3 regions of the Fusicatenibacter faecihominis genome follow, and region 3 is predicted to be linked to each of the others. Evidence: predicted binding sites of a transcription regulator. Region 3 holds the regulator's gene; each other region holds the start of a gene.
The links. Region 3 encodes Rex, which represses fermentation and respiration genes when NADH is low (regulators of the CRP and FNR family bind a similar motif). Its sites were predicted from a motif close to ATTGTTAANTANTTAACAAT; they were not measured.
Positions count from the first base shown of each region.

Region 1 (10,776 bases), on a different contig from region 3:
GCTAAAGGAGTTCGTAGCTCATGTGCTGCATTTCCTGTAAACTGACGCTGTGTCTCAAATGATTCCGAAAGTCGCAAAAGCATCTTGTTATAAGAAGTACGAAGTCGATCTAATTCTGCGATTCTATTCTCTTCAATCGTATAATCCGCCAGATTCTGTGCCTGAACCTTTTCTACTGTCTCTGAAAATTCTTTGAGTGGTTTTAATGCCCTGCCGCTGACAAAAAATGTAACTGCACCACCAATCAGTGCCACGACAGCAGTAATCAGAAGACTTCTATTTCTATAATCTGATTTCGAATTATAAACCTTCGTAGCAAACTGCGCTGCAAAATCATCCCATTCATTATCCGGAATATCAATATACACTGCCTCCGGTGCGGCACTTTGATCCGTAACAGTCTCCTGAAGCGTATCAATATAATAGACTCCGTTCTTATATAAGAAAAATGTAAGGCACCCACACAATACTGTGATCAGCACGGTTGTAAGAATCGTCAGTCTCCACTGGAGTGATATTTTTTTCATGCTTTACCTCCTCCTATCTTATACCCCTCACCGATCTTATTCACGATCGGATCATAACCAAGCCCGGCTTTCAGCTTCTTTCTCAGAGAAGACATATGCACTCGGATCGAGCCGCTGAAACTATCCACAGAAGAATCCCAGACATGCTCGATCAGTTCTTCCTGACTGACCGGTCTTCCCTGATTCAAAAGAAGATACTCTAGAATTCCATTCTCTTTTCTTGTCAATGCAACCGGCTTGTCTTTTGCATATGCAGTCCTTTCTCTTGTATCAAAACGAAGACTGCCACATTCCAGACAGACATTTTTTTGTACAAACTTTCTTCTTGTCAGACTTCGCACACGGGCTTCCAGCTCTTGCAGATGAAAGGGTTTTTCCATATAATCATTTGCCCCCGCATCAAGACCGTCAACCTTATCAGCGATCTGACTTCTCGCAGACAGAATCAATACCTTTGTCTCTTCATTTTCCTTTCGAAGTTCCCGGAGAATATCCATCCCATCCATCCCCGGAAGGTTAAGATCAAGCACGATCAAATCATACATTTCCGCATAGATCATATCCAGTGCTTCCTCTCCGTCATTACACGTGTCTACCTCATACCCTGCCTGGTGCAGACTTTTCGCAATCATATCACATAATTTCTTCTCATCTTCAACAACTAATAATCTCAATTTATTTTTCTCCATTTTCTTAACAGGAATTTTACACCCTCTATTGTATAATGCAAACATCGAAAGGTCAATAAACGGACTTTAAACATTGAAAGGAGTATTTTAATGAAATCTGAAAAAGCAACACAAATTCTTTTACTTGCAGCCGGTTTGGTGTTTTTCCTTGTCGGGATTTTCCGCGGAGAAGCAGCGGTTGTACTTAGTAAGGCAATAAAATTATGTATGGAGTGTGTCGGAATTGGATAAGAAAATGAAATCAAACAAAAACTTTCTGGCCCGTTTCCGCGGATGGATTCAGGCAGCTGCTACACTGCTGACCAACATTCACATCCCGAATCTGTTTAAAGGGAAAATTTATCAGGGAAATGTAAAAACGATGTGCGTCCCGGGACTAAACTGTTACTCTTGTCCTGCCGCTACCGGAGCATGTCCGATCGGAGCATTTCAGGCCGTGGTCGGTTCTTCAAAATTCAAATTTACCTACTACATCACCGGATTTTTCATCCTGTTAGGTGTTCTGTTAGGACGGTTTATCTGTGGATTCCTCTGTCCGTTTGGATGGTTCCAGGATCTGCTGCATAAGATTCCGGGCAAGAAACTTTCCACCGCAAAACTGAAGCCTCTGCGGTATCTGAAATATGTGATTCTGGTCGTCTTTGTTATACTACTTCCGGCATTTGCAACCAATTCACTTGGTATGGGAGATCCTTTCTTCTGCAAATACATTTGCCCACAGGGCGTACTTGAAGGCGCAATTCCGCTGGCACTTGCCAACTCAGGAATCCGTGCCGCACTCGGACATTTATTTACATTTAAGTTCACAGTCCTTGCGCTTTTCATCATCCTGAGCATCTTGTTTTACCGTCCATTTTGTAAATGGATCTGCCCGCTGGGTGCTATTTACTCACTGTTTAACAAGGTATCTTTTCTTAAGATTCAGGTTGATCATGAGAAATGTGTTGGCTGCCAGAAATGTAGTCGTGTCTGTAAGATGGATGTCAATGTAGTAGACACACCAAACCATCCGGAGTGTATCCGATGCGGAGAATGTATGAAAGCCTGCCCGACTGATGCAATCTGCTATCATTACGGATTTTCAACTAAGAAACAGGCTGAAAATAAAAACTAATAAAACGTAATTTAAAGGAGATTTAAAATCATGAAAAACAAAACACTTAGAACAAACTCAATGAAATTAAAAAAGGTAATTGCTGCATCCCTTGCCATTTCTGTACTTTTTGCGTTTACAGGCTGCGGAAATTCCTCCTCAACAGACAATACAAACACAAAACAGGAATCTTCTTCCACAACAGACAATACAAACACAAAACAGGAATCTTCTTCCACAACAGAAACGGGCAGCGCAGACGAGCTGAACGAAAAACGGAATGACCTTTACCAGCAGGAAAACCAGCTTTTTGCTGATCACAAAGATGCATGGGACAAAGCCTTTGGTCTTATGAACAAGAACGCTGCCGGTGATGACAAGAGCGGAAACTATGCTGATACCCTCGCAAGCACAGTGGAATCTAACAAAGACTCTTTCTCTAAAGAAGAATATGAAACTCTGTGCAAAGACATCGAGACAATCCGCGGAATTGAAGAAGAAATTGCCAAGCTTGAGAAAGAGATTGCTGCATCCGATTCCTCTGACAGCTCTTCCTCCAAATTAAACGAATCCACAGCTGTATTCAAAGGTTTCAAAGGAAAAGATCTGGATGGAAACGATGTAGATGACAGTCTTTTCGCTAAAAATAAAGTTACAGTTGTAAATTTCTGGTTCAGTGGATGCAAGCCATGTGTCGAAGAGCTCTCTAAGCTGAATGAATTAAATGAGAAACTCAAAGAAATGGGTGGCGAAGTTGTTGGTATCAACATGGATACTTTAGACAACAATGAAGCCGGAATCAAAGAGGCAAAAGAAATCCTGAAAGCTCAGGGCGCTTCCTACAAGAACCTGACTTTCGATTCTAATTCAACAGTTGGAGACTATGCTGGAAATGGAAACATCATGGCATTTCCTACAACCGTTCTTGTAGATAAAGACGGAAATATCGTTGGGGAACCTTTCATGGGTGGCATTGACGATCAGTCAAATTACGATCAGCTGATGAAGCAGATTCAGTCCGTACTGGATCAGAAATAATTTACATAAATATCCTAGTGTACACTAATTTTAAGGGGCTGTGAAATAAGTCCCTAAAAGAAATAGGACCATTCGTTCATGCGAAAGGTCCTATTTTTGTGGTAAAATTAACTTGCGATGAAAACTTTACACAATAATTATTGTAATTCAAAACAAGGATATTTACCACTGTTTCTTTCAGATTGTTTGGATCTGCTGGATCCTGTTTTAACATTTGACAGATTGATGGGAGGAATCGATTTAAACAAGTATCTGACGGATATTCCGGAGTACACAACCGGACGACTCAGATATAATCCAGTCAACATGTTAAAAACAGTACTTTTCGGATTTATGACTAGCGGCTACTGCTCTCTGAGAGAACTGGAAGACAACTGCAAAGTTAATATCAGGTTCATGTATCTCATGGATCATCATACTCCGTCATACAGAACCTTTGGATATTTCATCAATGAAATACTTCAAGATAAGATTGAAAACATTTTTAACGACATCAATCATGCTATCTTTAACGATGAGCATGTAGATTTGCAACATCTCTACATCGACGGCTCCAAGTTTGAAGCAAACGCAAACAAGTATACCTGGGTATGGAAGAAGGCTACCGAAAAGTTCCGTTACAAGCTTTACGAAAAAATCACTGCGGAGATTGAGGAGATTAATGCAGAAATCGCATGGAGCGGGGTGCAGATCACAACAAATCCGGAGTATGTACCGGATTATCTGAATGAAATCGTTGAGCAGCTAGTACTTTTATGGGAACTGGATACAAGTACATTTGTTTACGGAAGTGGAAAGCGAAAATCCAAAGAACAGCGTCATTATGAACACTTGACTACTTTCTGTCAGAAACTTCAAGAATACATACAAAAAATTGAAATCTGTGGTCCTAATCGAAACAGTTACTCTAAAACAGATAACTCAGCTACCTTTATGCGTATCAAAACGGATTACATGGGCAATGATCAGCTTCTGCCAGCATATAATGTACAGATTGGTGTAGCAGATGAATATATTGCAGTTGTTGACGTGAACCATTATCGTTCGGATATGGATTGTTTCGTTCCTTTGATGGAGCACTTCAAACAAACTTATGGATTCTATCCCAAATATCCTGTGGCAGATGCTGGATATGGCTCATACAACAATTATATTTTCTGTGAACAGAACGGAATTGAAAAGTATATGAAATTTCCAATGTTTAAAAAGGAAACTAAGGATCAGAAATATCATGAAGATCCATTTCGTGCAGTTAACTTCAGAATTGATGAGCAAGGTGTCATGAGATGTCCTAACGATAAAGCATTCCATTTTTTATACAGAAAAAATGTGAGGGGAAATCAATACGGACGTAAGGAAGAATTGTATGAATGCGAAGACTGTAGTGGATGTCCATATGCAGAGAAATGTAAGAAGACAGATAAGAATCGAACCGTTCGGATCAATCAGGAATTAACTTCCATGCATCAGGAAGTAATCGAAAACCTAGAAAGTATCCACGGTGCGTTATTACGAATGAACCGTTCGATACAAGCAGAAGGCACTTTCGGAATTATGAAAAACGACCGTTGGTACAAGAGAATTGTCCGAAGAGGTATTCATTCAGTCAAACTGGAAGTTTTACTCGTGGCGATAGGCCACAATCTATATAAATATCAGAAAAAAAAGATGAGAAACAGAACTGCCGCATAGATTCAAAAAAAGAATTTCTATGGGGTAGGGGAAGTGCGCTTTCTTTGCGCATGATTTCAGTCATTTATACACAACAGGTACAAAAAGGGAGATGCGAAAAAACTCAATCGAGTTTTTTCACATCCCCTTAAAGTCGTGCCTGACAGTTAATATAAATTTTTTGAGCATGGTATATTTTTGTTTTCCTTTGATTATCACATCCTTTTCTTAAATATATACACAATTTTTACTATTCGTGCTAAGCTTAACTAAGTGACATTGGTTCTTAACTGTTACGGAATTTTCATAAAAATGCGACTTTCAAAAAAATTCCAAAAATTTTCAAAAAAGTGCTTGACATTTCCCGATTCATAGGTTAAGATATCGCAGTAAGGTTCGTTGGTCAAGCGGTTAAGACGCCGCCCTCTCACGGCGGAAACAGGAGTTCGATTCTCCTACGAACTGTTCTTCATCTGAATATTATTTGTTATTTATGGTTCGTTGGTCAAGCGGTTAAGACGCCGCCCTCTCACGGCGGAAACAGGAGTTCGATTCTCCTACGAACTGTTCTTTATCTGAATATTGTTTTGTTATTATGGTTCGTTGGTCAAGCGGTTAAGACGCCGCCCTCTCACGGCGGAAACAGGAGTTCGATTCTCCTACGAACTGTTCTTTATTTGAATATTGTTTTGTTACTATGGTTCGTTGGTCAAGCGGTTAAGACGCCGCCCTCTCACGGCGGAAACAGGAGTTCGATTCTCCTACGAACTGTTCCTTTAAGAGCATCCGGATTTTCCGGGTGCTTTTTTCGTATTGAAAAGTTGAAAAGAAATAAGTTTCCCTCCAGAGCACACAAAAGAACAGGCAGTCGGCTCACAAATGCCTCCCCTCTCTTCCAGTCAGTTATTTACTACATTTTGTGTTTTCTTTTTCCTGTGTCATCCAAATCTGGTGGTTTTTCACACGAAAAACTTCTTTTAATATTGATAATTTATTGACAATCCAGTAAAAAGGAATTATACTCTCTGTATCTGCAAATCATTTACTATTGGGAGCAGAAATTTTTATTTTCAGTAGTTGCCTGCGAGTTGTTTCGCCGCAAAGCGGCCCATACAATTCCATCAATTACAATGTCAGGAGGATTTTATTATGGCAAAGATTTTGACAAGTCCCAGCAAATATGTTCAGGGAGCAGGTGAGCTTGGAAAGCTCGGAAGTTACGCAAAAAATTACGGAAAGAAAGCTCTGGTGCTGGTAACCGCTTCCGGTCATAAGAGACTGGGAAATACTCTGGAAACTTCCTTCCAGGATTCCGGATGCGAACTGGTTCTGGATTATTTTAACGGAGAATGCAGCAAGACTGAGATCAACCGTCTGATCGAAGTTATGAAAAAGAACGGCTGTGACATGATCATCGGTGTCGGCGGCGGAAAGATTCTGGATACCGCCAAGGCCGTCGCTTATTATGAGAAGGTTCCGGTTCTGATCTGTCCCACCATCGCTTCTACCGACGCACCTTGCAGCGCCCTTTCTGTTGTCTATACCGATGCCGGTGTATTTGAAGAGTATCTCTTCCTTCCGGCTAACCCGAACATGGTTCTGATGGACACCGAGATCATCGCAAAATCTCCGGTTCGTCTGACCGTATCCGGTATGGGTGATGCCCTGGCTACCTATTTTGAAGCCCGTGCCTGCAAAAACAGCGGCGCTATGACCTGTGCCGGCGGAAAAGTCACCGGTGCAGCCATGGCTCTGGCAAAGCTTTGCTTTGATACTCTGATGGATGAGGGTGTAAAAGCAAAACTGGCTCTGGAAGCAGGTGCCTGCACAGAAGCCGTTGAAAAAATCATTGAGGCCAATACTCTTCTCAGCGGTATCGGTTTTGAGAGCGGCGGTCTGGCTGGCGCCCACGCCATCCACAATGGCTTTACGGTTCTGGAAGAATGCCATCACATGTACCATGGTGAAAAGGTTGCCTTCGGCACCATTACGCAGCTGGTTCTGGAAAATGTTCCGGCAGAGGAGCTGGAGGATATCATCGACTGGTGCATCGAACTGGGTCTGCCGGTAACTCTTAAACAGCTGGGCATCGAGAATCCGACCAAGGAGAAACTGATGGCTGTCGCTGAAGCTGCCTGCGCAGAAAATGATACGCTGCACAACATGCCCTTCGAAGTAACACCGGCTTCTGTTTACGCAGCCATTCTGGCAGCAGACCGCTATGGCAAATATTTCCTTGGTGAGGAGTAAAAATAATACAACCTTACTTGTTGAGGAAAGCCTGTCGGCTAACCGGGAGTACTCCATACCCGAAAACAATGATAAATGATTGTCGAAAAAGGGGATGTCGCTTCGTGTGACACCCCTTTTTCTTCACTCACCTGCCGCCCCTCTTCTTATAATCTTCATCAATCCGTTTTTTCCAATCGGCATTCAGCGGTTTACTGCACCGTACAGACGAAATTGCTTCATTGAGCACCTCGTAATTTAATGCAGTCCCTTCCCGGTCACACTGGTAGTTCACCGCCCGGTCGGCGCTGATTCCGAACCGCCCCGCCGTCTCCACCGCATCTATATTTGCACCGAGGAATAAAAACTCCCAGCCATACTTTGCTTTTTGCCGTTCAATCATATGTTTCACTTTCTCACTGGTGTAACAGCGGCTGGCATTCTCCATCCCGTCTGTTGTGATCACAAACAACGTGTGTTCCGGAACATCCTCCACCCTGGCATACTTATGAACATTTCCGATATGGTGAATGGCGCCTCCGATGGCATCCAGAAGTGCCGTACCGCCGCGAACTGTATAATCCCGATCCGTCATTGGCCGGATGTTTTTCACCAGGATCCGGTCATGCAGCACCTCACTTATATTATCAAACAGCACTGTGGAAATCAAAGCTTCGCCCTCCGTCTTTTTCTGCTTCCTGATCATAGAATTGAATCCGCCAATGGTGTCTTCTTCCAATCCACTCATAGAACCGCTGCGGTCAAGAATAAAAACGATTTCCGTCAAATTTTTTCTCATATATCTTTCCTCCTGAAAAATCTCGCCCTTTCGGGTTTGCTGTCGCGGGATTCGCCAAAGTTTCCGTCAAAAGTGAAATTCTTGGCGCATAACCCTTGAAAAAATGGCTGCCGGGTTTCATACCCTACAGCCACAGTATAACGATTTTCTTTGGGAAAGTGGTCGCACGGAAAGCGACATTTTATAATCTTTCAGAAACAGACAGATTTATGCTCCAATCAGGCTCTGGTCAAAGGCAAACAACGCCTCATTGATCTCATATACATTATAATTGCCCTGTTCGACAAAATATTCCACGATGATATCGAATTTGCTTGCATGGGATAGGGCAAAACCGGCTTTTCCCAGCATTTCCCGCATTTCCGCAGGAGGAAGTTCCAGAGCCAGTGCAAAGGCCAGCACGGTTGCTTTGGATGGCTTATAAAATTTATCTACACGAATTTTTGAAAAAAGCTTTCGATCAATGTTGGCCTTTTTATAACACTGCGCATCCGTCATGCCGCTTTCATCAATTTTCCGCAAAAGCATTTCCGAAAAGCTCTCATCCATTTGATTTAAGGCATCTTCCAATGTTTTTTTGCTGATGCCCTTATCAACCGATTCCGGCAGCAACGGTTCCGGGACTGACGTAAAGTAAGCCTCTTCCTCTAATATTTCCCGTCTTCGCCTCTGTTCCCTCCGGCTGTCTGTATGTACTTCCACATACCGGTCATCAATATACGCCTTGATGTCTGCAAACAGTTTCCCGCTGATCTGGTATGCTTTCCGGTCAAAAATCACGATAAATACCGTCATCTCATGTTCCAGCAGAAAAGCACTGATGGTATCCACGGCTACTTTAAGCGCCTGATCCTTCGGATAGCCATAAATACCGGAAGAAATCAGAGGAAAGGCAACAGACTGACAGCCATATTCCTCTGCCAGGTTCAGTGACGTCCGATAGCAGGATTCCAGAAGTTTCTGTTCCTGCTGCCTGCCGCCCTGCCACACGGGACCAACCGTGTGAATTACATAGTTACAGGGCAACCGATATCCCTTTGTAATTTTTGCGCTCCCTGTCTCGCAGCCATGCAAAGTCCGGCATTCCTCAAGCAGTTCCGGTCCGGCCGCCCTATGGATACAGCCATCCACGCCACCGCCGCCAAGAAGAGATGAATTTGCCGCATTGACGATTGCGTCAACGTCCATTTTGGTAATGTCATTTCTGACGATTTGTAATGGCATAAAGAAAACCTCCTATCTTCTAAGCAGCCAGCGCATTGGCATTTACCTGTTCAATCACTTTTCTTATTCCAAGCCAGACAGACAAATCTGTAAACACTTCCACGATACTTCCCTGATCTGTAAAAGGTGTTTCCTGAAGAACTGCCAAATCTTTCATCATACCATTATGTACAATATATTCAACAATCTGATTTACGAAATAAATTTGCCTGCTGTCAAGATTTGCATCATTCAGATAAGCAGAAAATGCTTCCTTTGCTGCTGTCATATCAAGCCCGACAATTTCACGTACAAATTCGCCCAATGGCTTATTTCCATACTCGACTTCATATTCCCGCTTTGTTCCAACCTCACTCCAGAGAATCTTCTCCAATTCTTTTACATCCTGACTGGTCAGCGGAATATTGCTTTTCAGTTTTGCAATAGCTTTCTCATCCTGATGCTGCCGAACATAATATTCTGCTTTTGCTTTATAATCTTTGAGATCGTCGTTTTCCAGTTCTGCTTCCTTCCACTCGATCGATAAAATCTCGTCATCGAAAGTTGTCTCATAAGTGGCCTTTCCTGTCGGAAGATATTTCATCAGATCACGAAGGCTCTTTCGAATATGTTCGAAATCTTCGATCCCTGCGTTTTCCAGATAATTGGTATGGAGAATCTTATTGATCAGCTCTGCCTGCATCATAATCTCCGGAATATTGGCAACACCTGATATTTTGGAAACTTTCTTCAGCAGATCATGTCTGGCCCGGCTGTATTTTTTTCCTGCAAGATAGGCAAGCTCTATTCCATACACCAGCGCATCAAAACGCAATGCTCTTGCGTCATCATTCTCCGGCTCGATCAGTGGAGCAAGCTCCTGTCTGACCATAAGTGTATCTTCATAGGTCAATGTCTGATAGTTTGCTTCCACCGTATAAAGATCCACATACTTCAGATGTTGTTTTACCGCAAAATTTTCCCGGTTCAGTTCCTGCACTTTTTCAGACAGTCCTTTTACCAACGCTTTTCGGTATGCAATCAGTCTTTCTGTCTGATAAGCCAAATCCTGTAGTTTATAAGTCATTTCAAACTGTAAACTGAAAATCGCGCCTTGCAAAGCAATCATATTGGCCGTTGGTTTTCCCTTATTCATACGGAAAAATTCAAAATTACCACAAAAATCAAAAATATAAAATTTTTGCTTATCTTCTCCGTCAATCAGTCCCGGGCAAAGGCGGGTTCCACGCCCAATCATCTGCCAGAATTTTGCCTTGCTCATCACCTTCTTGAAAAAGACAAGATTCAGCACCTCCGGGACATCAATCCCTGTATCCAGCATATCTACGGAAATAGCAATCTGAGGAAGCTTTTTGGGATCTGAAAATTCATCAATTGCGCTCTGTGCATAATTTGTCTGGTTATCAATTACCTTTGCATAACCGTTTAAATGAGGATATTCTTTTCCAAATACGTTCAAAATTTTTTCTGCATGCTTATGACTTTTCGCAAAAATAATGGTTTTAC
Region 1 is NZ_JAJEPR010000044.1:12,857-23,632, reverse strand. Features, by position in the region: gene LKD71_RS15945 (sensor histidine kinase) at 1-527, opposite strand, end outside; gene LKD71_RS15940 (response regulator transcription factor) at 524-1,261, opposite strand; gene LKD71_RS15935 (CD1871A family CXXC motif-containing protein) at 1,307-1,447, shown strand; gene LKD71_RS15930 (4Fe-4S binding protein) at 1,440-2,330, shown strand; gene LKD71_RS15925 (TlpA disulfide reductase family protein) at 2,361-3,347, shown strand; gene LKD71_RS15920 (IS1182 family transposase) at 3,465-5,039, shown strand; tRNA gene LKD71_RS15915 (tRNA-Glu) at 5,412-5,483, shown strand; tRNA gene LKD71_RS15910 (tRNA-Glu) at 5,514-5,585, shown strand; tRNA gene LKD71_RS15905 (tRNA-Glu) at 5,616-5,687, shown strand; tRNA gene LKD71_RS15900 (tRNA-Glu) at 5,718-5,789, shown strand; gene LKD71_RS15895 (glycerol dehydrogenase) at 6,168-7,268, shown strand; gene LKD71_RS15890 (vWA domain-containing protein) at 7,396-8,046, opposite strand; gene LKD71_RS15885 (O-acetyl-ADP-ribose deacetylase) at 8,254-9,270, opposite strand; gene LKD71_RS15880 (DEAD/DEAH box helicase family protein) at 9,290-10,776, opposite strand, start outside.
Region 1: the regulator Rex is predicted to act here: its motif matches at 6,001-6,020, upstream of LKD71_RS15895 (glycerol dehydrogenase).

Region 2 (10,776 bases), on a different contig from region 3:
AAGGCACGGTAAAGAGCTCCTGTATCTACATAGATAAAGGAGAGCTCCTGGGCCGTCCGGCGTGCAATGGTGCTTTTGCCAGCGCCGGCCGGTCCGTCAATCGCAATGTTGAATCCCATTGATAACCTCCTAAACTCCTTTTCCGGCTGCATAGGCGGTGGACCAGGCAATCTGAAGATTAAAGCCTCCGGTAAGAGCATCCAGATCCAAGACCTCACCTGCGAAAAACAGTCCGGATACCAGCTTGGATTCCATGGTCGAAGGATTGACCTCCTTCACACAGATTCCGCCTCTGGTAATAATAGCTTCATTATAATCTCTGAGTCCGGTTACGGTCAACCTAAAATTTTTAATTTTTTCTACAAATTGCAATCTTTCTGCCTTTTCTATGGCATTTACCTGTTTTTCAGGCTCAATTCCTGATCTTTCCACCATAATCGGGATGAGTTTCGACGGGAAAAGGCCTCCCAAAACGTTTTTGAACTGTTTATTTTTCTCCCTGGAAAAATCTCTTAAGAGCCGGTCGTCCAGCTGTTCCGGCGTAAGGGCCGGCTTGAGATCGATGGAAAGAGTCAGCTCCTGCCCTCGGAATTTCTTCGGGATCTGGCTGCTGGCGCTCAGGATCAGCGGTCCTGTCACGCCGAAATGGGTGAACATCATCTCGCCAAAATCCTCATAAAAACATTTCTTTCCGGCAGAAAAGGAAACGCGGACATTTTTGAGCGACAGGCCCTGGAGCCGCTTACAGTCCTCCTCTTTCACATTCATCGGAACCAGAGCAGGGGAAAGCTCCGTGATCTTATGGCCCAGCTTTTCTGCAAAGCGGTAGCCGTCGCCCGTGGAGCCCGTGCTGGCATAGGAAAGACCGCCGGTAGCCAAAATCACCACATCTCCCATTTCCTTCGTTCCGTCCGAAAAAAGAAGGCCTGTCACCTTATTTTCTTCCGTGAGAATTTCTTTTACTTCTATATTTAAATGTACCTGAACGCCCAGCGCACGCATCTTTCTCGTGAGTGCTCCGATCACGTCAGAAGAATGATCGGACAGAGGAAAGACTCTCTCCCCCCGCTCCACCTTGGTCTTCGTGCCGTTCTCCTCGAAGAAGGCAATCGCATCCTGATTGGTGAAGCCATAGAACGAACTGTAGAGAAATTTGCTGTTGCTGCAGACGTTGTTGAAAAGTTCCTCCATCTCGCACGCATTCGTGAGATTGCAACGGCCCTTTCCTGTGATGTACAGCTTTTTTCCGCATTTTTCATTTTTTTCAAACAGATGGACCTCGTGGCCTTCCTCCGCCGCTGAGATCGCCGCAAACATTCCGGCAGCTCCGCCGCCGATAACCAGAACTTTTTTCATCTTTTTCTCCTTCTCATACCCTGCTTCCCTGGTGGAAGATCTCGATCTCTCCGCCGGAAAGGTCCATCTCGTCTCTGCCGTAAATCTGATAATCGTCATAAAGCTGATCCAGAGTCTCAATGGACTGCTTTAAGGAATCCTGATTTTTGAGGCAGAGAGCCACGATCAGCGCATTGATCACGCTCAACGGAGCCGTCAGGGAGTCCACCACTGACGCCATCTCGCTTCTTGCAATGAGATTGCAGGAAGAATAGAGATTCAGCGGCGAATGAATGCTGTCTGTAATGGAAATCACCCCGGCGCTCCGGCTGTTGGCCAGCTCCATGGCCTTCACGGTCCGCATGGAATATTTCGGAAAGCTGATGCCGATCAGAACATCGCCTGCCCCGATCCGCATCAGCTGCTCAAAAATTTCGCTGGCACTGTTGGTCCGTACCACATGGACCTCATCAAATAACATATTGAGGTAAAAGCCCAGGAAATCTGCCAGGGGCTCGCAGCTTCGGATTCCTACGATGTAGATTTTTTTCGCATTCTGGATCAGCTCCGCCGCCATAGAAAAGGTATCCTTATCCAGGCTTTCCATCGTCCCTCTGATGTTCTCCATATCCGACTGAAGGATCTCCGTCAGCACCTCTTTTTCGGGTATCTCCGCGAATTTTTCCTTCATATGGAACATCTTTTTCATGCGTTCGGAAAAGCCCAGGGCTTCCGTATTCTCCTTATGCCCTTTCAGCCCCATTTTTTCCAGCAGTTCCTGAAATGTACTCATGTCACTTTTTCCTCATCTTTCCACTCTTTTTCTTTTGTCAGTGAAGCTCATGCCAGACAGCATATGCGGTTGCCACAACAACGATCACGATCAGAACTCCTGCAAAAATGTTTATTCCCATATGTATAACCTCCGGTCATTTTTTCATAAAACAATTGGTTCTTTTCTGTTTTATGACCGGATTTATCCTTCTGTCCGTCCTGCCTGTGTATATAGCGGATCACTGCCTCTTTCAGGGAAATACAGGCCTCCGCCTGCTCCCCTGTCATGCGGATAAAACGAAGCCTCAGGAGAAAATAGAGCACACACAAAAACTCCAGCGTAAAGGTAAGCGTTCCGCTCTCCTTCTCCTCCGCATGGCGTCTCATTCCGGGAAACAGCCGGAGCATCAGCGAACGGACTCCGGAGAGTTCCTCCACATTTACCTGCTCCGTCACAGAAAACCGTTCGCTCCTCCATGTAACGACAGAGGCGGCGCTCCCGCTCTCCGTCCCGCCATTTTCCATTCCCATACTGAGATAAAGGGCCGAAAACAGTACAAAAAAGACGACCAGCAAAGCTGTGGCCTTTCTTCTCTTTCCTGTCATTGACATGGAGCTCACCTCCTTTTCCTGTTTCCCGAATCGATACCTCTATGATAACAAAATCCCGCTCTCTTGTAAACACCAGATTGGCAGAAAAAAAGACCAGCTGCAGTTTCCTACAACTGGTCTTTCATCAGTCATTTTTATTATACGGGATAAGCCTTATCCTTGGTGTCTGCCTTGGTCGGATCCACTTTGGTCTGCTGAGCTTCTCTGTATTTGAAGAAGTCAGTAGCTACCTGCGGGAACAGAGCGTAGGACAGAACGTCCTCCGGCTGCTCTTTGTACTGAGCCATCTCTTTTTCCAGAGTCTCGAGTTCCGGTTTCAGAAGGTCTGCCGGACGGCAGGTGATAACTTCTGCATCGCCGATGCACTTCTTCTGTACTTCTTTGTTGAAGGGTTTTACGGTCTTTCCGTACTTACCACAGAGAACATCCTTTGTCTCCTTGGTAACCATCTTGTAACGCTCGCCCATGATGACATTGAATACAGCCTGTGTACCAACGATCTGAGAGGACGGAGTAACCAGAGGCGGCTCACCGAGGTCTTTTCTTACTCTCGGAACTTCCTCAAGCACATCGTAGAACTTGTCCTCTGCGTGCTGCTCTTTCAGCTGACTGGTCAGGTTGGAAAGCATTCCGCCCGGTACCTGATACAGCAGAGTCTTGATGTTTACGCCCAGGTTCTTCGGATTCAGAAGGCCGCTGTCCAGAGCCTCGTCACGGATCGGACGGAAGTAGTCAGCGATCTCAGCCAGAAGCTTCTGGTCCAGACCGGAATCATAGGGAGTACCCTTGAAGGTCTCAACCATAACCTCGGTTGCAGGCTGGGAAGTACCCAGTGCAAACGGGGAAATAGCGGTATCGATCACATCAACACCAGCCTCTACGGCTTTCATGTAAGTCATGGAAGCAACACCGGAAGTATAGTGAGAATGCAACTGGATCGGGATCTTAACGGTCTCTTTCAGTGCTTTCACAAGATCGGTTGCGGTATACGGAAGGAGCAGGCCTGCCATATCCTTGATACAGATGGAGTTTGCACCCATCTCCTCGATCTCTTTTGCTGTCTTGGTCCAGTAGTCCAAAGTGTAAGCATCACCCAGGGTATAGGACAGGGCTACCTGTGCATGTCCGTTCTCTTTGTTGGCAGCCTTTACTGCAGTCTCCAGGTTACGGAGATCGTTCAGACAGTCAAAGATACGGATGATATCAATACCGTTTGCGATGGATTTCTGTACAAAATACTCTACCACATCATCTGCGTAGGGACGATAACCCAGAATGTTCTGTCCACGGAACAGCATCTGCAGTTTGGTGTGTTTGAAGCCATCACGGAATTTACGAAGTCTCTCCCATGGATCTTCGTGAAGGAAACGAAGAGATGCATCAAAAGTAGCGCCGCCCCAGCACTCTACGGAATGGTAGCCTACTTTATCCATTGTTTCTACGATGGGAAGCATCTGCTCTGTGGTCATTCTGGTGGCGATCAGAGACTGATGGGCATCACGCAGAATGGTCTCAGTAATTTTAATCGGTTTTTTTTCGATTTCAGACATTACTAAACCTCCATTTATTGCAGCTGTCCGGATTTTTACGTCTCCCGGACAGCATCAGTGTTTTATTATTATACTCCAAAGATAGCCATGAAGGTACCTGCTGCTACAGCAGTACCGATAACACCTGCTACGTTGGGCCCCATTGCATGCATCAGAAGGAAGTTGGTCGGATCAGCCTCCGCACCTACTTTCTGAGATACTCGTGCTGCCATGGGAACGGCAGATACGCCGGCAGAACCGATCAGCGGATTGATCTTTCCATGGGTCAGCTTGCACATAACCTTTCCGAGAAGAACACCGCCTGCGGTACCGAAAGCGAAGGCAACCAGACCAAGGACAACGATCTTCAGGGTATCCAGGTTCAGGAAAGCCTCTGCGCTGGTGGATGCTCCTACGGAAGTACCCAGCAGGATAACGACGATATACATCAGAGCGTTGGAAGCGGTCTCGGTCAGCTGTTTTACAACGCCGGACTCACGGAACAGGTTACCAAGCATCAGCATACCAACCAGGGGAGCGGTGGTCGGAAGGATCAGGCAGACAACGATGGTGATCACAACCGGGAAGAGGATCTTCTCCAGTTTGGATACCGGACGGAGCTGCTCCATCTTGATCTTCCGCTCTTTCTCGGTGGTCAGAGCTTTCATGATAGGCGGCTGGATGATCGGCACCAGGGACATATAGGAATAAGCGGCCACAGCGATGGGTCCCATCAGAGCGGTCTGTCCCAGTTTACCTGCCAGGAAAATGGAGGTCGGGCCGTCAGCACCACCGATGATGGAGATGGCTGCTGCTGCTGCTCCATTGAAGCCCAGGAAGATTGCCAGGAAATAAGCAACGTAAATACCGAGCTGTGCTGCTGCTCCCAGAAGGAAACTCTTCGGGTTTGCGATCAGGGGACCGAAGTCTGTCATCGCTCCTACGCCCATGAAGATCAGGGACGGCAGGATACTCCACTCATCCAGGATATAGAATACATGGAAAAGGCCCGGCGCTCCGTTTGAAGCTTCTTCCGCACTGTACATGATGTCAGGATAAATATTTACCAGAAGCATACCAAATGCGATGGGTACCAGCAAAAGGGGCTCAAAGCCCTTGCGGATTGCCAGATACAGGAAAACGCACGCAACCAGTATCATCAGGTAGTTACCCCATGTCAGGTTAAAAAATGCCGTCTGATGGATCAGATTCGACAATGTATCAGCTACATATGACATGTTTCTACCTCCAATTTGATTAGTTCAGTGTTGCCAGGGTGCTGCCGTTCTCTACTGCGTCGCCTGCTGCTACTTCAATGCTTGCTACGGTGCCGTCCTGCGGAGCGACAACCGGGATCTCCATTTTCATTGCCTCTACGATCACGATGCTGTCACCGGCTTTTACAGCCTGTCCGACAGATGCTTCGATCTTTACGACTTTACCCGGAACAGAAGCGGTTACTTTTACAGAACCTGCTCCTGCGGAAGCCTTCGGTGCTGCTTTCGGAGCAGCCTTGGGAGCAGCCTTCGGTGCTGCTTTCGGAGCGGCTGCCGGAGCAGCGGTTCCGTTACCCTCTTCAACGGTTACGTCATATGCGGTTCCATTAACGGTGATTGTATAAGTTTTCATTTGAATTCTTCCTCCTATTGCTTATGCTCTTTTCCACTTATTGGTTTTTGATCTCTTGATCGAGCGGACAACAAAACCGTCGGTGCTGGTGCTTCCCTCGTATGCGGCGATGGCTGCTGCGATAACTGCCACCAGTTCTCCGTCATCGGCAAGCTCTTCTTCCGGCTCCTCCTCGACAACTGCGGGTGCAGGAGCGGGAGCAAGTGCTGCCGGAGCTGCGGGCTTGTTTTTCTCTGTCAGCTTGCTGATATGCTTGAACTGGCTGATCAGGAAGCTTAAGAAGATCAGCATCAGGAATACGATACCAAGACCCATCAGAGTATTCAGACCGGCCTGCTCCATCTTCTCACCCATGGTGTAGTTGATGTTGAAAGCCATACTCTCGGATGTGTTGGTCTTGGAGTTGACAATCAGCTCCACATCTGCTGTCTTGTTCTCGTAGGTGACATCGGAATTGATGATTACATTATTTCCATCGGTGGTAACAGTCTGATCGCCGACTTCCACATAGGCACCCAGCTCATCCTTGGCATTGTCCCAGGAAGTCAGGGCTGCTGTAACAAAATCATCATCCTGATCCAGATAGTTCTGAATCTCTTCATCGGAAAGTCCCGCAATCTGTTCAATCACTTTTACAGCGCCAGATTTGTAGGAAGCCACCTGATCCTCGGTCAGCACTTTATCCTTTGCGGCAAAAACAGTCACGCAGGACAGGCATACCATGCACACAACCAGTGCAAGGCTCAGTAAGCTTTTTTTCATTTTTTCCTTCATATTATCCACCTCTCTTAAACCGTGCCGTGTTTCTTGCCGGGGCGGTCTTCTCTCTTTGTGAATAACATTTCAAAGGCTCCGATCAGATACTTTCTGGTATCCTTCGCGTCGATGATCGTATCAACATAGCCTCTCTTTGCTGCGGAAAGAGCACTGGACTGAAGTGCTGCGTACTCAGCTGCCTTCTCGTTGATTACAGCTGCATCCTCGCCGTCATACATGATCTTGGCTGCGGATCTTGCATCCATCATACCGATCTCTGCATTCTCCCAGGCATAGGTCATATCTGCGCCCAGAGCTTTGCTGTTCATGATGGTGTAAACGCTTCCGAATGCTTTGCCGGTGATCACGTTTACCTTGGCAACAGTAGCGTCAGCGAAAGCATAGGTAAGCTCTGCTGCTGCGTTGGCGATGCATCTCTCGGAATGCAGATCTGCCTTGAAACCGGTGAGATTGGTCAGAGTCAGAACCGGGATCTCGAAAGCGTCACAGAATTTCACGAATTTTGCAGCCTTTCTTGCTCCTCTTGCGGTCAGGACATCTGCGTATTTCTCAGCCACATTGCCATCCTCGTCGTAGCTCTCGGTACGGTTTCCAACTACGCCGACCGTCATGCCGTTCAGACGGATGAAACCGGTTGCCATCTCTTTGGCGTAAGCAGCCTTGGTCTCTACGAATACATGGTCGTCGCCGATCTCGGAACAGATCACAGCGGGATCTCCAACTGCATTCTCAAGAGTCTCGGAAGCACGGTTCAGATCGTCGGTGCATTCCTCGTAGGACATGTCATCCTCGTTGTTGGACGGAAGCATGGATACCAGCTCACGGATACCAGCGTAGATCTCATCCTCGCTGCCGGTGAAGTCTACAAGTCCTGCGTCCTCACTCTGGAATTTAGCGGAAGCGGTGTCACATTTGGACTCGTGGTTGCCATCCAGTGCGTTGGGGGAGTTTACGAAAAGTTTTGCTTTCTTGGACTCCATGAAAGTGAAGTCGGTCAGTGCCGGAACCAGTGCCAGTCCGCCGCCGCAGGTGCCGAATACAGCTGTGATCTGCGGAATTACACCAGAGGCAAGGGTCTGTTTCAGGTAGATCTCACCGAAAGCGTTCAGCGCATCGGTAGCTTCCTGAAGACGGATACCGGCGCAGTCGATCAGACCGATAACCGGAGCTCCCATTTTCATTGCCATATCATACAGGGCAGTGATCTTCTTTGCGTGCATTTCACCGATGGTACCGCCTAAAACGGATGCGTCCTGGCTGTAAACGTAAACCAGATTTCCGTCGATGACACCATATCCGGTAACAACGCCATCTCCTGGGGTCTCTTTTTCATGCATGTTGAAATCTGTTGATCTGGCTGTAACGTATCCACCGATTTCAACAAAACTGTTCTCATCAAGCAGAGCGTTGATACGTGTGCTTGCCAAGCTTTGTGATGTGTTACTCATTCTTAGCCCTCCATTTGTAAAAGATTTACTATGAAAACTGTTGAAATTAAATTTTCAGCCGATTATAATTTTAGCCTGTTTCGGACAAAATAGCAAGCCTTTTGTCATATTTTTATCTCTTCTTATTATTATACCTTCCGGCCTATCTGTTTATAATTCCAGATATTGTTCAAAAATTTTCAAGAAGCACCAGGAAAAATCCTTTTTTTTAACGGTTTTGCCCGCTGTTATCGGACAGACGGCGATCTCTTCCCCATTCAGTAAGAGAACTGCCTTTCCTTCCTCCTCGCCGGCAGCCACCGGAGCTGCAAGACTCCTGGGCAGAGTCACCTGTAGTTTCACTTCATCTTTCCCGGAAAGCAGAAGCTGGAGGCTCTTTTCCCCGGATAAAAGAAGGGGCACCTCTGCCGTCTCATCGATCCCCTGGCCCGGCAGGATTCCCTCCTCCACCGCTACCTCACCGAAATTCTCCGGAAACGTCAGCGTATCGTACTGATAGGCAGACAAGCCATAGGAAAACAGTGCCCTGGCATCGCTCCATTTATAAGTCTTATTGTTCGGCCAGCCGCAGGCCAGAAGGGCAATGACGAAAGTACGTTCTCCATCTTTCAGCGCCCCCACATAACAGTAGCCGGCCTTCCCCGTAAAGCCTGTTTTTCCCGTCAGGGCCCCATCCATCATGGAAAGAAAGGCATTGTGGTTGACGCAGGAATAACTCCTGTTCCCGGCAAGGTTGAAAAAGGTCTTCTCCCCCGTCCGCGTAATCTTCAGGAACTCTTCCCGTTTCGGGGATTCCTGAATACAGTAGCGGAGAATCCGTGCCAGATCGGCAGCTGTGGTCTCGTGGGCTCCCTCCGCATCCTCCCAGTCAAGACCGTTCGGCGAGACAAAATGCGTCTCCCTGCAGCCGATCTCCTTCGCCTTTTCGTTCATCGCCTTCGCAAAGGCCGCCGTGCTCCCGGAAATCGCCTCTGCCACGGCCACCGCCGTATCGTTGTGGCTCTCCAGCATCAGGGAATAGAGGAGATCCCCCAGATGAAAATTCTCGCCTTCTGCCGCCCCCAGATGGACCTCCGGCTGTTTTACCGCCTCCTCCGAAAAAACAACTTCCTGTTCCGGCTCGCCTTTTTCCAGGGCCAGGATGCAGGTGAGGATCTTCGTGGTGCTCGCATTGGCCAGTTTTTCCTCCCCGTTTTTGTCAAAAAGAATACGCCCGGAATCCGCATCCATCAGGACCGCAGACCGGGCATAAAGCGTTCCCGGCTCCTCCATTTCCTCTGCCCGCACAAAGCAGGGCAGAATCACGAGAAACAAAAGCCAGAACAGCAGATATTTTTTTATTTTTTTCATCGACACAGCTCCTTCGGCAGCTTCTTTCAAAACTATATGCCCGAAAAAGCAGCGGTATGCTCACACGTTGAGGCGAAGTTCCACCTCTTCCTCGGCCTCCGCCTTGAAGTCCTCCACCTGAACCGGGTTGATGGCCGGCAGCTCCTCCAGGGATTGCACGCCGAAATTCCGCAGGAATTCCTCCGTGGTACCAAAAAGAATGGGCCGCCCCGGAGCGTCCAGCCGCCCAAGTTCCCGGATCAGATTGTACTCAATGAGCTTATTGATCGCGTGGTCGCACTTGACTCCGCGGATCTTCTCAATCTCGATCTTTGTCACCGGCTGTTTGTAGGCCACGATGGAAAGCGTCTCCATGGCCACGTCGGAAAGCGCCGGTTTCTTCGGATGCTTCGCGATCCGGATGAGATCGTCATAGTATTCTTTTTTCGTACAGAGCTGAAAGGAATGATCCAGCTCGATGATCTGGATACCTCTCTCCTTCTTCTGATAATCCTTCATCATTTTCCGGATGGTCTCCAGCGTGGTCTCCGGATCCTCCCCGATGGCCTCGGCAATCCGGTTCAGCTCCACCGCGTCCCCCATTGTAAAAAGGATAGCTTCAATGGCCGCTTTTCGCTTTTTCTCTTCCAAAAGTGTCTCTCCTTATGTAAAATCTGACTCGAAGGTCCGGCCCGGCGTGTCGTCCGCGTCCTCTCTCCAGTCAATCAGAATATCGTCAAAGGTATGTTCCTGGACAATGGAGATTTTTCCCATCTTCATGAGCTCCAGAATCACAAGAAAGGTGATTACCATCTGCATTTTCGTATGCCCGGCCCCAAGAAGCTCCCGGAAGCTTACATGACGTTTCCGCTTGATGCAGCTCTCCACATAGATCCATTTTTCATCCATGTCCACTTCTTCTTTTTCCAGCGTTCCGAAGGTGCTTCGGATGGGGTCGATCCGGTCGTTCTGCCGCTTCATGATGGCCTTGAACAGGCTGTGAAGCTTCGAGAGCGTCACGCCCTCCAGAAGCTCCGCCGGATCAATTTCCGGCCGGTAAGCCCGGACCTCAGCGGGAATCGTCGGCTCCTTGTACATCACATAGGCCGCGTCCGCCTGCATATCCCGAAGCTCGTAGGACATATATTTGTAGAGCTTGTACTCCAGAAGCTGTTCCACCAGCTCCTGACGGGGATCCTCCTCCTCGCCTTCCTCGTTGATCTCTTTTGGAAGGAGCATTTTAGACTTGATGGCCAGAAGGGTGGCCGCCATCAGAAGGAACTCGCTCATCACATTCAGATCCTGCCGCTGCATTTCATGGATGTACTCCATGTACTGAGCGG
Region 2 is NZ_JAJEPR010000002.1:23,473-34,248, reverse strand. Features, by position in the region: gene cmk ((d)CMP kinase) at 1-119, opposite strand, end outside; gene LKD71_RS01330 (BaiN/RdsA family NAD(P)/FAD-dependent oxidoreductase) at 130-1,356, opposite strand; gene LKD71_RS01325 (MurR/RpiR family transcriptional regulator) at 1,370-2,128, opposite strand; gene LKD71_RS01320 (hypothetical protein) at 2,176-2,721, opposite strand; gene LKD71_RS01315 (oxaloacetate decarboxylase subunit alpha) at 2,859-4,271, opposite strand; gene LKD71_RS01310 (sodium ion-translocating decarboxylase subunit beta) at 4,340-5,488, opposite strand; gene LKD71_RS01305 (biotin/lipoyl-containing protein) at 5,508-5,879, opposite strand; gene LKD71_RS01300 (OadG family transporter subunit) at 5,901-6,641, opposite strand; gene LKD71_RS01295 (acyl-CoA carboxylase subunit beta) at 6,668-8,104, opposite strand; gene LKD71_RS01290 (D-alanyl-D-alanine carboxypeptidase family protein) at 8,255-9,454, opposite strand; gene scpB (SMC-Scp complex subunit ScpB) at 9,515-10,084, opposite strand; gene LKD71_RS01280 (segregation and condensation protein A) at 10,097-10,776, opposite strand, start outside.
Region 2: the regulator Rex is predicted to act here: its motif matches at 8,205-8,224, upstream of LKD71_RS01295 (acyl-CoA carboxylase subunit beta).

Region 3 (10,776 bases):
CGATCAGGTTCAGTCCAAGATTGATTCCGGCGAGATCACCCTGATTTCCGGCCCGCAGCCGAGAAACAGCTACATCTGCTTCAACAACGAAGATCCGGACGGCGTATTCTCAAACGAGAACATCCGTAAAGCCTTTGCGATCGCCTTCGACCGTGAGTCTTATGTAAAGAACGTTCTGAAAAAAGATCAGGCCGCTTACGGTGAGATTCCTTACGGAACCGCTATCGGCGACGATCTGTTCCGTGACCTCTATGAAGAGCCCATGAAAGAGCTCCTTGAGCAGGATCCGGTAGAGCTTCTGAACAAAGGTCTTGAGGAGATCGGCAAAGCAGGCGAGACCCTCGAGGTTACCTTCCTCCAGAGAAACGCTGATAACGAGACCAAGGTTGCAGCTGAGTACTATCAGAACCAGTGGCAGACAAAACTCGGCGTTGTTGTAAACATCGAGACTGCTTCCGATAACTCTTCCTTCAACAACCAGGTTTCCAAAGGACAGTACCAGATCTGCCAGACTGGATGGGGCGCAGACTACAACGATCCGATGACCTTCATGCAGTGCTACACCACCGGCGACGGCAACAACCCCGCATTCTTCTCTGATGCTGAGTATGACGAGCTGGTAAATGCCTGCAAGACCGAGTCTGACATGAAAGTCCGCGGCGAGAACTTCGCAAAAGCTGAGAAAATCCTGACTGTTGATAAATGCGGTATCTCCCCGGTTACCTTCTCTTACTCCAATGTTGTTGTAAACCCGAAACTTCAGGGCGTATACGTCAACGGCGCAGGTGGTCCTTCCATCGAGTTCAGAGATGCATATCTTGCTGAGTAACAGATAATTATCACTAGAGCAACAGATCTCACCAGGTGATCTGTTGAAAGGTGCCGGAACCTGTGGGAGGTAGAGCTTCCCATACGTTCCGGCATTTATAAGTCAAAGATTCCTGGTGTTCTGTATCGCTCATTTTCAAATCGAAAGATGCGCGATACAGAACACTAGGCTTTCACTTAGGAGGTGCGACTAAATGATTAAATACATATTAAAGAAGATCGGTTACATGATCGTAACCCTGTGGGTAATTCTTACCATCACCTTCTTTCTGATGAACTGTATTCCGGGCGACCCCACCCAGGACAGCATGAAAGTTCTTCCGGAGGCCGTAGCCAACAACCTGAAGGCACGTTGGGGCCTCGATAAACCGGTAGGAGAGCAGTATATTATTTATCTGAAGAATCTTCTTCACGGCCAGATGGGAGAGTCCTATAAGACTCCCGGCCTTACCGCAAACCAGATTATTTCCGAGCGTTTCCCGGCTTCTCTGCAGTTGGGTCTGCAGGCCGTGGCAGTTGGTCTGATCCTTGGACTGATCCTTGGTATCCTGGCGGCTCTGCACCGTGGGCGCTGGATCGATTTCCTGACGATCTTCGTCGCCATCATCGGCGTGTCTGTCCCGAGCTTCGTGTTCGCGGCTCTGCTTCAGAAATACGCCGCAGGTTCTTATTTCCCCATCGTCGGCTGGTCCTCCAAGGGTATGGGAGTCGGGCAGATCTTTCAATACACGTTCCTGCCGACGGTATCGGCGTCCATCAGCGGTATCGCAACCTATTCCCGTTTCATGCGTTCCTCTGTACTGGATGTACTGAGCAATGATTACATCCTTCTGGCAAAGTCCAAAGGTCTTTCCAACTTCCAGATCGTAAAACGTCATGTGCTCCGTAATGCCATCACCCCGATCATCTCCATCGTGGCTCCGCAGGTAGCCAACATCGTAACCGGTTCCTTCGTAATCGAGCGTATCTTCTCTATTCCGGGTCTGGGCCGTTACTATGTAGAAAGTGTAAACGGACGTGACTATCCGATGATCATGGCAACCACACTGTTCTTCTCATTTATCTTCATTTTCTGTATGGTACTGATGGATATCCTGTACGCCATCGTAGACCCGAGAGTGAGAAAGAGCATTATTGAAGGCAACAAGTAAGGAGGGTGAGACCAGAATGACAGAACAGAGCGGAAAGCTTACAAAAGAACAGTTCGCCCGGGTAGGAGTGGACGAACAGGCATCAGAGAATCTGGTGCGCCCCAGCATTTCCTACTGGCAGGATGCATTCCGAAGACTCAAGAAAAATAAAGTCGCCATGGCGAGCCTGATTCTTCTTCTTATCATCGTGTTTATGTGCATCTTTGCACCGTATATTTATCCTCATCCCTATGATGAGCAGAACATTGAGTTTACGAACCAGGGTCCCACCCTGCAGCATATCTTCGGTCTGGATGACCTGGGAAGAGATATCTTCGCCCGTATCTGGATCGGCGGCCGTGTTTCCCTGACCATCGGTGTGGTGGGAGCCCTCGTATCCCTGCTGATCGGCGTTCTCTACGGTGGTATCAGCGGTTATATGGGAGGTCTTGTGGATGATATCATGATGCGTATCCTGGAGATCCTCTCCGGTATTCCCTACATGGTTATGGTTATCATCGTAACGGTCTTCCTTGGAAAAGGTATGAGTTCCCTTCTTTTGGCTCTCTGTATTACGAGCTGGACCGGCCTGGCCCGTCTGGTTCGAGGACAGGTGCTGGAGCTCAAAGAGAGCGAGTATGTCATGGCTGCAAAAGCGCTGGGTACTCCGACTCTTAAGATTGTCACCAGACATCTGATTCCCAATACCATGAGTATCATCATCGTACAGACCACCTTCTCCATTCCGAGCTTCATTTTCTCCGAGGCTTTCTTAAGCTTCATCGGAATGGGTATCCAGCCGCCGCTCACCAGTTGGGGCGCTATGGCTTCCCTGGGACAGCAGCAGATGGCTTACTATCCTCATGAGCTGATTTTCCCGGCACTGGCTATTTCCGTAACCATGCTGGCCTTCAACCTTCTGGGCGATGGTCTGCGCGACGCATTTGACCCGAAACTCCGTCAGTAAAAAAGAAAGGTGTGTGAAAAATGAGCAATCTGTTGGAAGTAAAAAATCTGGAGGTCTCTTTCCATACCTATGCCGGTGAGGTCAAGGCGGTACGGGGAGTATCCTTTGAGGCAAAAGCTGGTGAATGTCTCGCCATCGTAGGAGAGTCCGGTTCCGGAAAGACCGTAACCTCCAAGGCTGTGTTAGGTCTGATCGCCACCCCGCCAGGAGATGTGAAAAAGACCAGCGAGATCATTTTCGACGGCCAGAATATCATGAACTACAGCGAGAAGGAGTGGAGAGCATACCGTGGAAAAGATGCGGCCATGATCTTCCAGGATCCCATGACTTCCCTGAACCCGACCATGAAAGTCGGCAAGCAGATCATGGAGAGTATCCTTCTTCACAGCAAGGTTTCCAAGGACGAGGCAAAGAAACGTGCCCTGGAGCTTCTGAAAATGGTAAATATCCCGAATCCGGAAGAGCGTATGAACCAGTATCCGTACGAGTTTTCCGGCGGTATGAGACAGCGTGTGGTTATCGCCATTGCCCTGGCCTGCAATCCGAAACTGATGATCGCCGACGAACCCACCACGGCTCTAGACGTGACCATTCAGGCACAGATCATCGATCTGCTGAAAAAGATTCAGAAAGAAAACAATACGGCCGTTGTCATGATCACTCATGACCTGGGCGTCGTTGCCGGTATGGCGGATGACATCATCGTTATGTACGCAGGCCGTATCGTGGAGAAAGGTACGGTTTACGAGATCTTCAACGAGCCGAAACATCCCTATACGGATGCCCTCCTGAAGGCCGTTCCGAACCTGAAAAATGAGAACAAATCAGAACTTCGTATCATTCCCGGAACACCGCCGGATCTGATTGCTCCGCCCAAGGGCTGTGGCTTCGCAAGCCGCTGCCAGTACTGCATGGGTATCTGTAAGGAGCAGTCACCGGAATACACCAAATTTTCCGATTCCCATGAGGCAGCCTGCTGGCTGAATCACCCCATGGCAAAAGAAGTATACGGAATCAAAGACATCAAGGAGGTGTTTGAAGATGGCAAATGATAAAGAAGTGCTGGTTCATGTAGAGCACCTGAAAAAATACTTCAAAGTACATAAAAAGGACACCTTAAAGGCTGTGGATGACGTTTCCTTTGATATCTACAAGGGAGAGACCCTTGGTCTGGTAGGCGAGTCCGGCTGTGGTAAGACTACCTGCGGAAGAACCGTCCTTGGCCTTTACCCGGCTACCGAGGGTGTCATCGAGTACGCCGGCCGTGATGTGACAAAGCTTGGAAAAAAAGACAGCCTGTGGTTCAAAAAGAGAGCCCAGATGATCTTCCAGGACCCCTATGCATCCCTGGACCCCCGTATGACCGTCGGCGATATCATCGGTGAGGGACTGGAAAACTTTGGTCTCCATCCCAATGACAAGCAGGAGCGGATCAGCGAGCTTCTGTCCCTGGTAGGACTGAACAAAGAGCACGCAGGCCGTTTCCCCCACGAGTTCTCCGGCGGACAGAGACAGCGTATCGGTATCGCGAGAGCTCTGGCTGTGGATCCGGAATTTATCGTCTGTGACGAGCCGATCTCCGCTCTGGACGTGTCCATTCAGGCACAGGTCGTCAACCTGCTGATCAAGCTTCAGAAAGAGCTGGGTCTGACCTACCTCTTCATCGCCCATGACCTTTCCATGGTAAAACATATTTCCGACCGTGTCGGCGTTATGTATATGGGACATATCGTGGAGCTGGCTTCCAGTGACGAGCTTTACGGAGATCCGGAGCATCCTTACACGAAAGCTCTTCTTTCTGCCATCCCGATCCCCAATCCGGAGCTGGAGCGCAGCAAAAAAGTGCTTCCTCTGGAAGGCGAGGTGGGAAGCCCCATCAACTGCGGACCGGGCTGTCGTTTCGCAAGCCGCTGCAAATACGCTTCCGAGAAATGTAAGAGCGAGACTCCGAAGCTGAAAGAGATCAAAAAAGGCCATTTTGTTGCCTGCCATCTTTTCGACAAATAAGAGCATAAAAAGATCCCCCGGCAAGGTTTTGAAAACCTTATCGGGGGATTTTTCTATCATCACAGGCTGTTTTTAATCTTCCGCCAGTTCTTCCCAGGTTTCGTAGAGAGCCGCAAGTTCTTCGCTGATCTGGGCTTTTTCTTTGCTTAATTTGATGCATTTGCCCACGTCGGTGGCGACCTCCGGAGAAGCTAGGAGAGTGTCGATCTCTGCGTCCCGCTCTTCGAGGGCCGCGATCTGATCCTCTGTCTTTTTCAGGGCATTTTTCCGTTTCCGTTCTTTGGCCTGGAGCTCTTTCTGCTGCTGCCAGTCCAGTTTGGATTCCGTTTCGGTTTTATCAGAGGAGACGGCGGAGGAAGCGTTTTCGCCGGGTACATAGATGGCGGTCAGCTCTTCCTTTTTCTCCAGGTAATAATCGTAGTTGCCGATATAGTTTACCAGCGTGTTTCCAGTGAGTTCCAGAATCCGGGTTGCGGTCTGGTTGATGAAATAACGGTCATGGGAAACGTAGAGGACGGTTCCCTCGTACTGGTTCAGGGCATTTTCCAGTATCTCCTTGGAAGTGATGTCCAGATGGTTGGTAGGCTCATCAAGGATGATAAAATTGGCCTCGGAGAGCATCAGCTTAGCCAGTGAAACACGGCCCCGTTCACCGCCGCTTAGATCCTGGATCCGTTTATAGACATCGTCGCCGGTGAAAAGAAAGGCTGCCAGGACGTTTCGGATCTCGGTATTGCTCATATTCGGATAGGTGTCGGAGATCTCCTCAAAGAGGGTTTTCTCCATATGAAGAACGTGGTGCTCCTGATCGTAATAGCCGATATGGACCTTGCTTCCGAGGGTGAAGCTTCCGCCATCCGGAGCGAGAAGGCCGTTTAAGATCTTCAGGATCGTAGTTTTCCCGGTTCCGTTGTTACCGATGATAGCCACGCGTTCACCGCGCTTGATCTCAAAATTCAGGTCGGAGAAGAGCGTATGGCCATCAAAGCCTTTTTCCAGCCCCTCTACCTTGAGAACATCATTTCCACTGATGACGCGGGGAGTCAGATGAATATGGATCTCGGTGTTTACTTCTGTGGGTTTTTCCAGAACCTCGATCTTATCCAGCATTTTCTCCCGGCTCTCGGCCCGGCGGATGGATTTCTCACGGTTGAAGGATTTCAGCTTGGCGATGACTTCCTGCTGATGCTTGATCTCGCGCTGCTGGTTTAAGTAGGCGTTGATCTGGGCCTGGCGCACCTGGGCCTTTTTCATGGAGTAATCGGAGTAGTTGCCCATAAAGGTGGTGACGTTTCCCTGATCGATCTCGACGATCTTCGTGACGACGCGGTTCAGGAAATACCGGTCATGGGCCACGATGAGCACGGCTCCGGAATAGTTGAGCAGATAGGTTTCCAGCCAGGCGATGGAGTTCATATCGAGGTGGTTGGTGGGCTCGTCCAGAAGGATGAGATCTGGATGGGAGAGCAGAAGTTTTCCTAAGGCCACACGGGTCTTCTGGCCTCCCGAGAGCGTGGAGACCTTTTTCGTAAAGTCTTCCTCGGTAAAGCCCAGGCCTTTTAAAACGCCGGTGATCTCACTCTGGATCGCGTAGCCGTTCTCACGCTCAAACTGGGAATTGAGTCGGTTATAGGTCTCCAGAACGTTTTCCAGTGCTTCGCCAGAGAGAGATTTCATCTCCAGCTCCAGTTCACGGATTCTTTTTTCCATGGCGAGAAGCTCTGCCTTCACGGAGAGAAGCTCGTCGTGGATTGTGTTTTCCGAGGAGACTGCGTCGTGCTGGGCCAGATAGCCGATGGTTTTTCCTTTTGCGAGGATCACCTCACCGCTGTCCGGGTCCAGCTGATGCATGATAATTTTCAGAAGGGTGGATTTTCCCGCCCCGTTGATGCCTACAATGGCCGCCTTTTCACGGTCTTCGATATGAAAAGAAGCGTTTTTCAGGATGACATCGGTTCCGAAAGCTTTTTGAATATTCTGACATGCCAGTATCATGGGATTCACTTCTTTCTAAAATATATTTGCGTAATTTCGCATAATCCTTATTATTTTAGCACATCTTGAACGCTTCGGCCAGCTTATTTTCCATGAAAAAAGACGAAAATGGAAAAAATAACTGGACGGATGGGGAAAATTGCGCTAAGATTTATAGACAGCAGTAAGGTGAAGCGACAGAGTATACATAAGATCAGGAGGAGAGAAGATGAAAAAAGTTGTAAAATTCGGCGGTAGTTCTCTTGCCAGCGCCGAACAGTTCAAAAAAGTAGGAGCGATCATTCGTTCCGATGCAGGCAGACGTTTTGTGGTACCTTCCGCGCCGGGCAAACGCTTTGACAAGGACACGAAGGTGACAGATATGCTTTACGCCTGCTATGCCCTGGCAGCAGAAGGGAAGGATTTCGGCAGGGAGCTCCGTCAGATCGAGCAGCGCTATCAGGAGATCATTGACGGCCTGGAACTGAAACTTTCTCTGGAAAAGGAATTTTCCCTGATCCGTGAGAACTTTGCAGGCAAGGCAGGAAAAGATTATGCCGCATCCAGAGGCGAATATCTGAACGGTATCGTCATGGCGAATTATCTGGGATATGAATTTGTGGATGCTGCAGAAGTGATCGTTTTCTGTGAAGACGGAAGCTTTGATATGGACAAGACCACAGAAGTTCTGGGCGAACGGCTCAAAGATATGAAAAATGCCGTGATTCCGGGTTTCTACGGCGCTCTGCCGGACGGTCATGTCATCACCTTTTCCAGAGGCGGTTCCGATATCACCGGTTCTCTGGTTGCTGCTGCCATCCATGCAGATATCTATGAGAACTGGACCGACGTTTCCGGTTTCCTTGTTACCGATCCCAGGATCGTGGTAAATCCCGAGGTCATCGAGACCATCACCTACCGTGAACTCCGGGAACTGTCCTACATGGGAGCCACTGTACTCCATGAGGAGGCCATCTTTCCTGTACGAAAGGAAGGCATCCCCATCAATATCCGCAACACCAACGCGCCGGAAGACAAGGGTACCCTCATCGTGGAGAGCACCTGCCGGAAGCCGAAATACACGATTACCGGCATCGCTGGAAAGAAGGGGTTTGCTGCCCTCAACATCGAGAAGGATATGATGAACTCCGAGGTGGGCTTTGGCCGGAAAGTGCTGGAAGTTTTCGAGAAAAACGGCATCTCCTTCGAGCATATGCCCTCCGGCATCGACACCATGACGGTCTTTGTCCATCAGAGCGAGTTTGAAGAGAAGGAACAGAAAGTTCTGGCCGGTATTCATCGGGCAGTCAGCCCGGATTCTATCGAGCTGGAGTCGGATCTGGCCCTCATCGCTGTGGTGGGAAGAGGCATGCGTTCCAACCGCGGCACGGCCGGACGTATTTTCTCTGCCCTGTCCCACGCGAACGTTAATGTCAAGATGATCGATCAGGGTTCCAGTGAGCTCAACATCATTATCGGTGTGAAAAACGAAGACTTTGAGCCGGCGATCCAGGCCATCTATAACATCTTTGTCATGACGCGCCTTTAAAAATCAGTGTACTTTGTACCATTCGAAAGATTTGATATTTATTTGACAATCTTAAAGGGATTGGATATAATATGGAAAAAGACCTTTTGGGTCTTTGAGGAACTAGGAAGGATGGTATAAAGTGGAACGAAAAACGATTTCGCGGGCAGTGATCAAACGTCTGCCGCGATACTATCGTTACCTGGGAGATCTTCTGGAAAGCGGAGTCGAGAGGATTTCATCCAACGAGCTGAGTGACAAGATGCAGGTGACAGCATCACAGATCCGGCAGGATCTGAACAATTTCGGCGGCTTCGGCCAGCAGGGCTACGGCTACAACGTACAGCATCTGCATACGGAAATTGGAAAGATTCTGGGATTGGACCGTACCTACAATATGATCATTCTCGGTGCAGGTAACTTGGGACAGGCGCTGGCAAATTATTCTAAATTTGCCCGCTGGGGATTTAAGGTGATTGGAATTTTTGATGTGGACCCGGAACTTGACGGGACCATGGTGCGGGATATTCCGATCCGTATGGTGAGTGAGCTTCCTCGGTATCTGAAAGAAAATGATGTGCAGATCGCAGCTCTGACGCTGCCCAGAAACCAGGCGAAAGCCATGGCGGAGCTGGTGACAGCCAACGGCGTGAAGGCGATCTGGAATTTTGCTCATACGGATCTGAAGCTTCCGGAGGATGTGATCGTGGAGAGTGTTCATCTTTCTGACAGTCTCATGCAGCTTTCCTACAACATGAGCAATTATAAAGACAAGACCCAGAAAAAGAGCAGGACAAAAGAAAAGTAAAGAAAACGACGCGGTAAGACCCTGTTTTAGCGCGTCCTTTTCGTGTCTAAAAAGGGGGTTTTTCATGGAATATCTGGTATCGGCAGAGGAAATGCGCCGGGCGGATCACTGTGTGATCGAGGAGTATGGAGTTCCCTCCTTGGTCCTGATGGAGCGGGCGGCCTTAGCCTCTGTGGAGCTTATGGAGCGGGAAGGTTTTGACCTTTCCCGGGTGCTTGTGGTTTCCGGAAGCGGGAACAACGGCGGCGACGGCTTTGCGATGGCAAGGATTCTTTATCTGAAAGGCATTGAGGCGGAGCTCTGGTTTGTCGGAAATCCGGACCACCTCTCAAAGGAGGCAGCCCTCCAGAAGAAAATCTGCGAAAATTATGGCATGAAATTTGTGCGAAATCTTCCCGCCGGTGAATATACTACTATTGTGGATGCCGTTTTCGGCTCCGGCCTCTCCCGGGAAGTGAAAGGAAGCTACCGGGAGGTCATCGAGAGCATCAACCGCCATCCGGCGAAGGTTTTTGCTGTGGATATCCCTTCGGGGATTTCCTCCGATGACGGTAGCGTCCAGGGAACAGCCGTCCGGGCGGCTGTGACCGGAGCTCTGGCTTTCCGGAAGCTGGGCCATGTGCTTTATCCGGGGACAGAGTATGCCGGGCGGACGTTTCTTCTGGATATCGGCATCACAAAAGAAGGCTTCAAGGGGCAGTTTCCCAGGGTACAGGCTCCGGACCGTGGGATTTTTTCTCTGCTTCCCACAAGGAAAGCCTTCGGAAACAAAGGAACCTTCGGAAAAGCCTGTCTCATGGCGGGCAGCCGGAATATGGCGGGAGCCGCCTATCTTTCCGGAAAAGCGGCAGCCATCACGGGAACTGGCCTGGTCCGGGTCGTGACGGAAGGCTGCAACCGGGAGATTCTGCAGACACTTTTTCCGGAGGCGGTTCTGACCACGGAGGAAATGCTCTCCGAAGAAACGCTGGTAAATGCGCTCTCTTGGGCGGATGCCGCAGGGATTGGTCCCGGCCTTTCTACCGGAGAAGCTGCGGAAAAAGAGCTCGCCTGTGTGCTAACACAGGCCAAAATCCCGCTGGTGCTGGATGCGGATGCCCTGAATATTTTATCAAAGCATCCGGACTGGTTGAAAAAAGGCGATACGCCGAAAATCCTGACGCCCCATATGGGTGAGATGGTGCGGCTCTCCGGTCATTCCATGGAGGAATTGAAGCAGAAGCCTCTGGAACTGGCGGCGGCCTACGCGAAGGAACACGAGGTAATTCTGGTCTTAAAGGATGCCAGAACTGTGGTGACAGACGGGGAACGCATCGTTCTCAACACTACGGGAAATAATGGGATGGCCACCGGAGGCTCGGGAGATGTGCTGACAGGTATCATCACCGGTCTTCTGGCTCAGGGAATGGCCCCCTTTGAGGCGGCAGTTTCAGGCGTTTATCTCCACGGCCTGGCAGGGGACCGGGCAGCGGAAAATACAGGGGTACGGGGGATGCTTTCCACAGATCTCTTGAAAGAACTCCCCGGGGTACTG
Region 3 is NZ_JAJEPR010000004.1:115,876-126,651, forward strand. Features, by position in the region: gene LKD71_RS03560 (peptide ABC transporter substrate-binding protein) at 1-829, shown strand, start outside; gene LKD71_RS03565 (ABC transporter permease) at 1,023-1,979, shown strand; gene LKD71_RS03570 (ABC transporter permease) at 1,996-2,925, shown strand; gene LKD71_RS03575 (ABC transporter ATP-binding protein) at 2,946-3,977, shown strand; gene LKD71_RS03580 (ABC transporter ATP-binding protein) at 3,967-4,932, shown strand; gene abc-f (ribosomal protection-like ABC-F family protein) at 5,005-6,927, opposite strand; gene LKD71_RS03590 (aspartate kinase) at 7,136-8,455, shown strand; gene LKD71_RS03595 (redox-sensing transcriptional repressor Rex) at 8,577-9,242, shown strand; gene LKD71_RS03600 (NAD(P)H-hydrate dehydratase) at 9,307-10,776, shown strand, end outside.